DNA from 3 places in the Klebsiella sp. M041 genome. Region 2 is predicted to be linked to each of the others. Evidence: predicted binding sites of a transcription regulator. Region 2 holds the regulator's gene; each other region holds the start of a gene.
What was found. Region 2 encodes PurR, which represses purine synthesis genes. Its sites were predicted from a motif close to CANGCAAACGTTTGCNTG; they were not measured.
Positions count from the first base shown of each region.

Region 1: a site for PurR is predicted at 1,838-1,855, ahead of purM (phosphoribosylformylglycinamidine cyclo-ligase). Genes of this name have one in related genera too.
Region 3: a site for PurR is predicted at 2,024-2,041, ahead of tusA (sulfurtransferase TusA). Genes of this name have one in related genera too.

Region 1 is NZ_JCAXWU010000001.1:96,615-100,892, forward strand. Features, by position in the region: gene purN (phosphoribosylglycinamide formyltransferase) at 105-746, opposite strand; gene purM (phosphoribosylformylglycinamidine cyclo-ligase) at 743-1,780, opposite strand; gene bglK (beta-glucoside kinase BglK) at 2,044-2,937, shown strand; gene AC6CWS_RS00465 (6-phospho-beta-glucosidase) at 2,947-4,278, shown strand, end outside.
Region 2 is NZ_JCAXWU010000006.1:166,456-170,733, forward strand. Features, by position in the region: gene AC6CWS_RS09815 (MFS transporter) at 1-984, opposite strand, end outside; gene cydH (cytochrome bd-I oxidase subunit CydH) at 1,152-1,244, opposite strand; gene purR (HTH-type transcriptional repressor PurR) at 1,537-2,562, shown strand; gene punR (DNA-binding transcriptional activator PunR) at 2,581-3,492, opposite strand; gene punC (purine nucleoside transporter PunC) at 3,605-4,278, shown strand, end outside.
Region 3 is NZ_JCAXWU010000002.1:13,019-17,296, reverse strand. Features, by position in the region: gene AC6CWS_RS02140 (MFS transporter) at 1-596, shown strand, start outside; gene AC6CWS_RS02135 (DcrB family lipoprotein) at 597-1,154, opposite strand; gene AC6CWS_RS02130 (7-cyano-7-deazaguanine/7-aminomethyl-7-deazaguanine transporter) at 1,228-1,893, opposite strand; gene tusA (sulfurtransferase TusA) at 2,100-2,345, shown strand; gene zntA (Zn(II)/Cd(II)/Pb(II) translocating P-type ATPase ZntA) at 2,623-4,278, opposite strand, start outside.

The sequences.
Region 1 (4,278 bases), on a different contig from region 2:
CACAACTATATGACAGTAAGAAGAATTATTTCTGTGAGATGTTTGATTAATAAACAATTTTAATTAAAAAAAAGCCCCGCGATGGCGAAAGGCGGGGCTGTTGTTCATTCTTCAGCGGCATAGCCCTGGGGGGGAAGCTGTCGTTCATCCAGCCAGGCGTGGTTGCCCTCCATGCGCAGACGTCCCTCGACGAACCAGCTTATCACCAGCGGATAAATGGCATGTTCCTGGGTCTGAACCCGCGCCGTGACCTCTTCTTCGCTGTCGCCAGCAAAGACCGGCACTTTGGCCTGCAGGATAACCGGACCGCCGTCCAGCTCGTCGGTGACGAAGTGCACCGAGGTCCCATGCTCCTCGTCACCGTTTTCCAGCACCTGGCGATGGGTATGCAGGCCAGGATACTTCGGCAGTAACGAAGGGTGGATGTTCAGCAGACGTCCCTGATAGTGGCTGACGAAGGCGGGGCTCAGGATACGCATATAGCCCGCCAGCACCACCAGATCCGGGGCGTAGGCGTCAATTTCATGCATCAGCTGACGATCGAACGCTTCCCGGTCGGCAAACTGACTTTGCGCCAGCGCGTGGGCCGGGATCCCGGCCGCGCGCGCGCGCTCAAGGCCGAACGCATCGGCCTTGTTACTGAATACCGCACGCAGGGTGCCGTTTATCTGTTTCCGGCCGCAGGCGTCGATGATCGCCTGCAAATTACTGCCGCTACCGGAAATCAGCACCACAATGTTTTTCATGCAATGACCACACGCTGTTCGGAATCGGAGGCTTTGATATACCCGATTTTCCACGCGTTTTCACCTTTCTCGTTCAGCAGGGCAATGGCCTTGTCTGCTTCTGCAGCCGGCAGGGCGATGACCATCCCCACGCCGCAGTTAAAGGTACGGTACATCTCATGCTGGCTGACGTTACCGGCGGTTTGCAGCCAGTTGAAGACGGACGGCCACTGCCAGGAAGACTCATCAATCACCGCCTGGGTGTTGTCCGGCAGCACGCGCGGGATATTTTCCCAGAAGCCGCCGCCGGTCAGATGGGCGATGGCGTGAACGTCAACGCTGGCAATCAGGTCGAGAACCGATTTCACATAGATGCGGGTCGGCGCCAGCAGATGGTCGGCCAGCGGTTTGCCGTCAAGGTCGGTAGTCTGCGGGTCAACGCCGCTAACTTCAATAATCTTACGCACCAGCGAATAGCCGTTAGAGTGCGGGCCACTGGAGGCCAGCGCCACCAGCACGTCGCCGTCAGCGACTTTACTTCCGTCGATGATTTCTGATTTTTCCACCACCCCGACGCAAAAACCCGCCACGTCGTAATCTTCGCCGTGGTACATCCCCGGCATCTCTGCGGTCTCACCGCCCACCAGCGCGCAACCGGACTGCAGGCAGCCTTCGGCGATGCCGTTGATGACGCTGGCTGCGGTATCGACGTCCAGTTTACCGGTGGCGTAATAATCAAGGAAAAACAGCGGCTCAGCGCCCTGAACCACCAGGTCGTTCACGCACATGGCGACCAGGTCGATGCCGATGGTGTCGTGACGCTTCAGATCCATTGCCAGACGCAGCTTGGTACCGACGCCGTCGGTGCCGGAGACCAGTACCGGCTCGCGGTATTTCTGCGGCAGTGCGCACAGCGCGCCGAATCCGCCCAGTCCACCCATCACTTCCGGGCGACGGGTTTTCTTCACCACGCCCTTAATACGGTCGACGAGAGCGTTGCCTGCATCAATATCCACGCCGGCATCTTTATAGCTGAGAGAGGTTTTGTCGGTCACTGCGAAGTCTCCACGCGTTTGCGGTAAGCAAGAAAAATCGGCGCAATTCTAACAGGGAAAGCAAACGTTTGCGAGCCTGCTTTACAGTCGGCGTAAAACCGTTGGCGGATGGTCAAATTTGATACTGCTCACGAAAATGAAACCGGGTACAGCCTTGTGCTTGCCTCAGTGCCAGGGAATCCTCATCATACGAATGAAACCGGTTTCTGTGGTTGGCCGCCGTGTGGATCACCGGTGCATTATGCTCGACAGGGGAGGGATGAATGAAGATTGCGGCATTTGATATCGGCGGCACCGCGCTAAAGATGGGCGTCATGACCCGCGACGGCAGGCTGCTGGAAACCGCGAAGCAGTCAATCAATGACAGCGATGGCGATCATATCTTACAGACCATCCTGTCGTGGCTGGCGGCCCACCCGTCGTGCGAAGGTATAGCCATCAGCGCGCCGGGCTATGTCGATCCGCACAGCGGCTTTATCACCATGGGCGGCGCTATCCGTCGATTTGACAACTTCGCCATGAAATCGTGGCTCGAGACGCGAACCGGGCTGCCGGTCTCGGTGGAAAACGACGCCAACTGTGTGCTGCTGGCTGAGCGCTGGCAGGGCAAAGCGGAGGAAATGGCCAATTTTCTGGTGCTCACTATCGGCACTGGCATCGGTGGAGCGATTTTTTGCCAACATCAGTTGATCCACGGGGCGCGTTTTCGCGCCGGTGAGTTCGGCTATATGCTTACCGATCGTCCTGGCGGACGCGATCCCCGTCGCTACTCGATGAATGAAAACTGCACCCTGCGGGTGCTTCGCCATCGCTATGCGGAACATATTGGCGCGCCGCTGGATAGCGTCACTGGTGAAATGATTTTTGACCGCTACGACGCCGGCGACCCGGTTTGCCAGCGTTTGGTCGCCGAGTTCTTCAATGGCCTGGGCCATGGCCTTTATAACCTCGTCAATATCTTCGATCCGCAGACTATTTTTATCGGCGGCGGCATTGTGGAACGCCCTGGATTTCTGACGCTGCTGCGCCAGCATCTGGCCTGGTTCGGCATTGCCGACTATCTCGATACCGTCAGTCACGGCAATGATGCCGGCCTGATTGGCGCGGTTTACCATTTCAATCAGCACTATCGTTCGCCTGGCGACGATCGACCTTAGGGAGAGATTATGTCCGGATTTAAAGAAGGTTTTCTGTGGGGCGGCGCGGTGGCGGCGCATCAGTTAGAGGGCGGCTGGCAGGAGGGGGGCAAGGGGGTCAGCGTGGCGGATGTCATGACCGCCGGCGCCCACGGGGTGCCGCGGGAAATCACCGACGGCGTGGTAGCGGGGAAAAACTACCCGAACCATGAGGCGATCGATTTTTATCATCGCTACCCGCAGGACCTGGCGCTGTTTGCCGAAATGGGCTTTAAATGTTTCCGCACCTCGATTGCCTGGACGCGTATTTTCCCGCAGGGCGATGAACAGGAGCCGAACGAGGCTGGCCTGCAGTTTTATGACGATCTGTTCGACGAATGTTTGAAACACGGTATTGAACCGGTCATTACGCTGTCGCATTTTGAAATGCCCTATCACCTGGTCACCGAGTACGGCGGCTGGCGTAACCGCAAGCTGATCGACTTTTTCGTGCGCTTCGCCAGGGTCGTCTTCACCCGCTACCAGCATAAAGTGAAGTACTGGATGACCTTCAACGAGATCAACAACCAGGCCAACTACCATGAGGACTTTGCCCCCTTCACCAACTCCGGTCTGAAGTATGTGCCGGGTGAAGATCGGGAACCGGTGATGTACCAGGCCGCACATTATGAGCTGGTTGCCAGCGCCCTGGCGGTGAAAGCGGCGCGCGAGATCAACCCTGCTCTGCAGATAGGCTGCATGATCGCCATGTGTCCCATCTATCCGCTGACCTGCGCGCCGGACGATATGATGATGGCGATGAACGCCATGCACCGCCGGTACTGGTTCACCGACGTCCACGTGCGCGGCCGCTATCCGCAGCATCTGCTCAACTATTTTGCCCGCCGCGGCTTTAGCCTGGACATCACCGAAGCCGATCGTCAGGCGTTAACCGAAGGCTGTGTCGACTACATCGGCTTTAGCTACTATATGTCCTTCGCCACCAAAGCCACCGAAGATAACCCATTGCTCGATTATGATGAAACCACCAGCCTGGTCTCCAACCCGTACGTGAAAAAGTCGGACTGGGGCTGGCAGATAGATCCGGTCGGCCTGCGCTATTCGCTGAACTGGTTCTGGGATCACTATCAGCTACCGCTGTTTATTGTCGAAAACGGTTTTGGCGCGATCGATGTTCGTGAAGCGGACGGCAGCGTGGATGACCAGTACCGTATCGATTATCTCTCCGCCCATATCGCGGAGATGAAAAAGGCGGTGGTCGAAGATGGTGTTGACCTGATGGGCTATACCCCGTGGGGCTGTATCGATCTGGTTTCCGCCGGCACGGGGGAGATGAAAAAACGCTACGGCTTTATCTACGTG
Region 2 (4,278 bases):
CGAAGAAGAGAGACCCGGCGCCTCATGCGCCACGCGCATCACTCGCATCTGCAGCGGCGGCACTACCGCAAAGGTGGCTGCGCCCCAGACGATCATACTGATGGCCGCACCCGCCTGGGATTGCGCCAGCAGCGGTATCGCCAGCATGATCGCCATCAGCAGCAGCAGAAAGCCTTTCAGCGTGCGGGAGACCGACCGGTCGGCGAATTTGCCGCCCAGATAGTTGCCCAGCGAAAAACCAACTCCAATCAGCACCAGCATCGCGGTGATAAACAGCGATGAAGCATGGGTCAGCGAATTCAGTACCGGCGAAATGTAGGTATACAGCGTAAACATCGCCCCGGCGCCCAGCACGGTGGTCAGTAAGGCAGAAAGAACCTGCGGCCGTAACAGGACCGAAAGCTCTTGTTTGACATCCGGCCGTTCGCCCGCGCTGCCCTTCGGCAGGGAGAACCACAGGCTCACCATCGCCAGCAGGCCTAACCCCGCGGTGGCGAGGAAGGACATCCGCCAGCCGATGGTTTCTCCAAGCCAGGTCGCGGCAGGCACGCCGCCGATATTAGCGATGGTGAGGCCCATAAACATGGTGGCCACCGCGCTGGCCTGCTTGTGCTTGGGTACCACGCTGGCCGCCACCACCGACCCCAGGCCAAAAAAGGCGCCGTGGTTGAGGCTGGTAATAATGCGCGACAGCAGCAGCGTGGTGTAATCCGGCGCCATGGATGACAGCAGGTTGCCGACGGTGAAGATCCCCATCAGAAAAATCAGCGCATTGCGTCGGGCGCGATGGGACAGCAGCAGGGTCATCAGCGGCGCGCCGACCATGACGCCGATGGCATACGCACTGATCAGCATTCCCGCTACCGGTATCGAGACGTCCACGCCCTTGGCAATCACCGGCAGCAATCCCATCGGGGAGAACTCGGTGGTCCCGATGCCAAAGGCGCCGATCGCCAGCGCGAGTAAAGGAAAGTTGATTTTCATTCAATGACTCCATCAGACCGTCAGGGAGGACGGCGTAACATCAGAAGCCAAAAGCATGACATCAATCACAAAAAAACAAAAGTGAACGAAATGACAAAAGATTTTTGCAGAATTGATAATAATGGCGGGATACGGGGAGGAGGCCGCGCTCCTCCCTCATCGGAACATTAGTGCAGTATGGCGGTCAGGCTGAATGCGACGATCACGCCGAGGGCAATAATCGTGGTGATCAGCGAAAACTTTAAATTGGTATCCATCATTTTTCCCTCTTGTTATCCCCACACCAAAAGTGAGCTTGCTCATTTTTGCACAAAAAATCGCAAAAATCTTCCGGGATTTAGGGCGATGCACATTTTTGCTCTTCCACTTTGCCCCAAGATCGGACAAAATCCCACGCTAATTTAAAAGCGTATCGGCCATTGACCCCTTCCTGTCGTTCTGTGTCGTTTTCCCGACGTGATGCAATGTTGAAAATTGTATTCAGGGTGTGTGTAGGCAAACGTTTACGTATCGATGATCAGGCGATCAGGTCAAGGCATGGAGTGAGATGTAATGGCAACTATTAAAGATGTAGCGAAGCGCGCAAACGTTTCCACTACAACTGTATCACATGTAATTAACAAAACCCGTTTCGTTGCCGAAGAGACGCGCAATGCGGTATGGGCGGCGATTAAAGAGCTGCACTACTCGCCGAGCGCCGTGGCCCGCAGCCTGAAAGTCAATCATACAAAATCGATTGGCCTGCTGGCGACCAGTAGCGAAGCCGCCTATTTCGCTGAAATCATTGAGTCCGTTGAAAAGAGCTGCTTCCAGAAGGGCTATACCCTGATTCTCGGCAACGCCTGGAACGACCCGGAAAAACAGCGGGCCTATCTGTCGATGATGGCGCAAAAACGCGTCGACGGTCTGCTGGTGATGTGTTCCGAATACCCGGACTCCGTCCTGAGCATGCTGGAAGAGTATCGCCATATTCCGATGGTGGTGATGGACTGGGGCGAAGCAAAAGCTGACTTTACCGATGCGGTAATCGATAACGCCTTCCAGGGCGGGTATATCGCCGGACGTTACCTGATTGAACGCGGTCACCGCGAAATCGGCGTGATCCCGGGCCCGCTGGAGCGCAACACCGGCGCGGGGCGACTGGCCGGCTTCATGCAGGCGATGAAAGAGGCGCATATCAGCGTGCCGGAAAACTGGATTGTACAGGGCGACTTCGAGCCGGAGTCCGGCTACCGCGCCATGCAGCAGATCCTGAGCCAACAACACCGTCCAACGGCGGTCTTCTGCGGCGGCGACATTATGGCGATGGGCGCTATCTGCGCCGCGGATGAAATGGGGCTGCGCGTGCCGCAGGACATTTCGCTGATCGGTTATGATAATGTGCGCAACGCCCGCTATTTCAGCCCGGCGTTAACCACCATTCATCAGCCGAAAGATTCGCTGGGCGAAGCCGCGTTCAATATGCTGTTGGATCGTATCGTCAACAAGCGCGAAGAGTCGCAGTCTATTGAAGTGCACCCTCGGCTGGTCGAACGCCGCTCGGTGGCGGATGGCCCGTTTGTCGACTATCGTCGCTAAAGCACTGGCGGGCGCGGATCACTCCGGCGCCCGCAGCCACTCCCGATTCAGCGTGTCGCTGTCCCCCAGGTAGTCCAGCATCCAGTTTAACGCCGGCGAAGCATCATTCTGCTGCCAGGTCAGACAGCAGGCCGCATCCGGAAACGGATTTTCCAGCGCCAGCGCGGTCCACTCGCCGCGATCCACCCATGGCCGGGCGAAATGGCTTGGCACCATGCCGACGCAGAGTCCTGCCGACAGACAGGTTGCCGACGATTCCCAGTCGGGGACCACCACCCTCTTCTGGTTATCCAGCAGCCACGTTGTCCGTTTGGGCAACGAACGCGAGGTATCTTCCCGCACCAGCGACGGCCAGTTGCGCAGGACATCGTCGCTCAGCGGCCCCGCCATCTTCGCCAGCGGGTGATCGCTCGCCACCACGCAGTCCCAGCTCAGCATCCCCATATCGCGGAACGCATAGCGGCCCCCGACCGGAATAGAGCGCGTTGCGCCAATCGCCAGCTCCACGCGGCCGTCGGCCAGCGCATCCCATACGCCATTGAACACTTCCTGAAAAACGATCAGCTCGACGTCGGGAAAATGGCGATAGAAATCCACGATCATCTGGCGCATCCGCGCGGGTTTCACGATATCGTCCACCGCGATCGACAACTGCCCGCGCCAGCCGTTGGCAATTTGCTGGCACTGCTGGCGGGTGATCTGCATTTTTTTGATAACAGAGCGCCCTTCCTGTAAAAACCAGACCCCGGCGGGGGTCAGCTCCACATCACGATGACGGCGCTCAAACAACGGGACGGCCAGCCACTCTTCGAGCTGACGCACGGTATAGCTGACGGCGGAAGGCACCCGATGGAGCTCCTGCGCCGCCGCGCTAAAGCTGCCGTTCCGGGCGACGGCATCAACCACTTCCAGAGAGTATTCAGACCACATTTTCTGCCTGCAAAATTTTTGAATGCATGTGACAAATATTAGCGTTTCACAAGCCACAATGCACTCCCTACACTCTGCGGCATCGTACCTGTACTCCAAAAATGAGAACGTTATGTCACAACCTGGGAAAGGATTTTTAGTCTGGCTGGCCGGCCTGAGCGTGCTGGGCTTTCTGGCCACCGATATGTACCTGCCGGCATTTGCCGCCATGCAGCAGGATCTCGACACCTCCGCCGCATCCATTAGCGCCAGCCTGAGCCTGTTCCTCGCCGGCTTCGCGCTGGGCCAGCTCTTCTGGGGGCCGCTGTCAGACCGCTACGGGCGCAAACCGGTGCTGCTGAGCGGCCTGGCGATTTTCGCGGTCGGCTGCCTGGGAATGCTGTGGGTGCAGAACGCCACGCTGATGCTGGCGCTGCGTTTTCTGCAGGCGATTGGCGTCTGCGCCGCGGCGGTCACCTGGCAGGCGATGGTGACCGATTACTATCCCGCCCAGCGCACCAACCGCATCTTCGCCACTATTATGCCGCTGGTAGGACTGTCCCCTGCGCTGGCCCCGCTGCTGGGCAGCTGGCTGCTGGTGCACTTCGAGTGGCAAGCCATCTTCGCCACCTTGTTTGCCATCACTCTGCTGCTGATGCTGCCTGCCCTGCGCCTGAAGGCCGCCGCTAAGTCGGCCACAGTGGCTGAAAAGAAAATCACTTTTCTGGCGCTGCTGCGCTCCCGGGAATACAGCGGCAACGTCCTGATCTACGCCGCCTGTTCCGCCAGCTTCTTCGCCTGGCTTAC
Region 3 (4,278 bases), on a different contig from region 2:
AAGCAATGTCGTTTCGCGCGGTGCTCGGGCGGGTGTGGCCCTACGGCATGGCGCTGGCCCTGGCCTCCGCCGGTTTCGGGGTTATCGCCACCTTTATCACGCTGTTTTATGACGCCAAAGGCTGGGACGGGGCGGCCTTCGCCCTGACGCTGTTCAGCTGCGCGTTCGTTGGCGCGCGGCTGCTGTTTCCCAACGCCATTAACCGCCTCGGCGGGCTGAACGTGGCGATGCTCTGCTTTATCGTGGAGATCATCGGCCTGCTGCTGGTCGGCTTTGCCGATACGCCGCTGCTGGCGAAAATCGGCACCTTTCTTACCGGGGCCGGGTTCTCACTGGTCTTTCCGGCGCTGGGCGTGGTGGCGGTGAAAGCGGTGCCGCAGCATAACCAGGGGTCGGCGCTGGCCACCTATACCGTGTTTATGGATTTGTCGTTAGGCGTCACCGGGCCGCTGGCCGGCTTGCTGATGGCGTGGACCGGGATCCCGGTGATATATCTGGCGGCGGCAGGTCTGGTGATGGCGGCGCTGCTGCTGGGCTGGCGGTTAAAAAAACGGCCCCCGGTCAGCGAACCGGAGGCCGTCGCACCAGGCCAGTAATTACTGGATGGTGAGGGTGCTGATGATGCTTTCCGCTTCGGTCTGCGCCTGCTGCTGGTTGTCCGCCGGCAGGGTGACCTGCAGGGTCAGCAGTTTGTCATCCACTTTGCCGAGGAGCACGGAAGACCAGGCGGTCTGCCCCTTGGCGGAGATGATGCTGTCCAGCTGCTGCAGGGTGTGACCTTTGATCTCCAGCGATTTATTGCTCACCACCTGCAGCTGCGGGTCGCGGCTACGCTGCTGATCTTCCAGGCGTTTCGCCAGCACCGCCAGGTCTTCATTGGTGCTGTCGCCGACGATGACGATGACTGCTTTCTGGCCGGTGGCGTCAGAAAAGACGTGCATGTTGTTCGCCTGAGTACCCAGTTTGCCGCTCTGGTCGGCCATGCCCGCAGGCAGGGTGAAGCTCAGTTTGCCATCCAGCAGGCTGATCGCCTGGCCGCTGGTGTTGCTCTCCGCTGCTGCCCCAACGGTTGGCGCTTTTGAATCGCTGTTATCGCAGGCGGCAAGCCCCATCACCAGCAGGCCAATACCGACATATTTAACCAAATTGCGCATTGACATCTTCCTTTCGATAAACGGCCACTAATGGCTCATCCGGCTATCTTAACACATCAGCCCGCGAGTACCTTTAACTCGGCTGCAATGCCGACAAATCAGATTTATCCGCCAGCCTTTTCAACAGCATATTTAACAGTACGCCGTACATCGGCAGGAAGAAAATGATGCTGATAAGCACTTTAAAGCTGTAGTCGACGAGGGCGATTTCCCCCCAGTGGGCGGCCATAAACGGATCCGGGCTGCGCCAGAAGGCGATGAAGAAGAACGCCACGGTATCGCTGATGTTGCCGAACAGCGTCGAGGCGGTGGGGGCCAGCCACCAGCGGCGGCTCTGCCGCAGGCGGTTGAAGACGTGGACGTCGAGGATCTGCCCCAGCGCATAGGCCATAAAGCTGGCGATGGCGATACGCGCGACGAAGAGATTAAAGGTGCCCAGCGCCGCGAAACCCTGCCACTCGCCCATGTAAAACAGGGCGGAGATGGCGTAGGAGATGACCAGCGCCGGGACCATCACCGCAAAAATAATGCGTCGCGCCAGCGGTGCGCCAAAAATTCGCACCGTCAGATCGGTGGCGAGGAAGATAAACGGAAAACTGAACGCCCCCCAGGTGGTATGGAAACCAAAGATGGAGATCGGTAGCTGAACCAGATAGTTGCTGGAGGTGATCACCAGCAGATGAAATAGCGAAAGCCAGACGAGCGCTTTTTTGCGCTGTACGGTAGTAAACGGATTCATATTGTGACCTTTTTATGCCCGTCATGCTTCAGGTAAATGAGCAATCGGCAGCGGAACGTTGGGGTGAGGGAACCCAATGAAAAACGGCTGCATGATACTGCGTTGCCGGCGTAATGCAATGGTTGTTTTTCGCGCAAACGTTAACCTGGCTTGCGTACTGGCGAACTGGGGGTAAACTAGGGCCGTTTTGTTGATGTGAGACTAAAATGAGCGAACTTTTCTCCACTCCAGACCACACTCTGGATGCCCTGGGACTGCGCTGCCCGGAGCCGGTCATGATGGTGCGTAAAACCGTGCGGACAATGCCCGTCGGCGAGACGCTGCTGATTATTGCTGACGATCCGGCCACTACCCGCGATATCCCGGGATTCTGCCGCTTTATGGAGCATGAGCTGGTGGCCCAGGAAACCGAAGCTCTGCCGTACCGCTACCTGATCCGCAAAAGCCACTGAGCCTCTCCCGGATGGCGGCGCGTAGCGCCTTATCCGGGCTACCCGACGGTCCGGAACCGTAGCCCTGCTATGCGTAGCGCGAGCAGGGAATACCCCGGATAGCGGCGCGTAGCGCCTTATCCGGGCTACCCGACGGTCTGGAACCGTAGCCCTGCTAAGCGTAGCGCGAGCAGGGAATATCCCGGATGGCGGCGCGTAGCGCCTTATCCGGGCTACCCGACGGTCTGGAACCGTAGCCCTGCTAAGCGTAGCGCGAGCAGGGAAGCCGGTATCTATGCTACAACTTCTTACGCAATAACCGCAGCGCGTTAGCCGTTACCAGTACGGTGGCGCCGGTATCCGCCAGCACCGCCAGCCACAGGCCGGTCAGGCCGAGCAGGGTGGTGACAAGGAAAATCCCCTTCAGCCCTAAGGCAATCGCGATGTTCTGGCGAATATTCGCGTGGGTCGCCCGCGCCAGGGAGATCATCTGCGCCAGGCCGGTCAGACGGTTGTGGGTCAGCGCGGCGTCGGCGGTCTCCAGCGCCACGTCGGTGCCGCTGCCCATGGCGATGCCGATGGTCGCCGCCTTCATCGCCGGGGCGTCGTTGATGCCGTCCCCGACCATCGCCAGCGGCGCATCGGCATTCAGCGCCATCACCGCTTCGACTTTGTCCGCCGGCAGCAGGCCGGCGCGGAATTCCAGACCCAATTCGCTGGCGATGGCCGCCGCGGCGCGCGGGTTATCCCCAGTAAGGATCACCCCCTGCACCCCCAGCTGGTGTAAGGCATCCACTGCCTGACGCGCGTCGTCGCGCAGGGTGTCGCGCAGCGCCAGGATGCCGAGAAGCGTCTCGCCGCGCATGACCAGCACCACCGTTTGACCGGCGCTCTCCAGCTGCTGGATCTGCTCCTCATGCTCTGACGGGGCGGCTTTGCTGGCCGCGCAGATCACGATACGGCTGTCGTTGACCTCGGCTTCGATACCGGAGCCGGCCAGCGCCCGCTGGCCGCTGGCCTGCGGAATACTCAGCTGACGCCGCTGCGCTTCGCGGACAATGGCCTGCGCCAGCGGATGGCTGGAGCCTTGCTCAACCGCCGCCGCCAGCGCCAGCAGCGTGTTATCGTCATTCTCAGCCGTGGCGATGACCGAGGTCACCTGCGGCTGGCCGACGGTCAGGGTGCCGGTTTTGTCGAACGCCACCTGGCGCACCTGGCCCAGTTGTTCCAGGGCCGCGCCGCCTTTAATTAACGCTCCGCGTCGAGCGGCGACCGCCAGGCCGGAAGTGATGGCTGCCGGGGTGGAGATGACCAGCGCGCACGGGCAGCCGATCAGCAGCAGCGTCAGCCCTTTATAAATCCACGGCAGCCAGGCGCTGGCGAAGAGCAGGGGCGGGACAATGGCGACCAACAGGGCCACCACCATAATGGCCGGAGTGTAGATCCGGCTGAAGCGATCGATAAAACGCTCGATCGGCGCCCGACGCTCCTCCGCCTCTTCAATCAGCTTCAGGATGCGGTCGATGGCGCTCTCGCCCGGTTCGGAGATTACGGTCAGCTGCACCAGGCGGTCGACGCTGGTGGCGCCCGCCGCTACGCGTTCTCCGGCCTGGCGCTCCACCGGCACCGACTCGCCGGTCAGAGCGCTTTCATCAAAGCTGGCAAATGGCGACAGCAGCTGACCATCCGCCGGCAGACGCCCACCGGCGGCCACTTCGATCACATCCCCGGGGCGCAGATCGCGCTGGGCGACGGTTTCCTGCACGCCGTTGCGCAGGCGAATGGCGGTGTCGGGCTTCAGCGCCATCAGCGCGCTCACCCCCTGTCGCGCGCGGCTGGCGGCCCAGCCTTCGAGACGCTCGCCGATCAGGAACAGCAGCAGGACCATCGCCGCCTCTGCGGTGGCGCCGATAAACAGTGCCCCGATGGCGGCGACGCTCATCAGCGTTTCAAT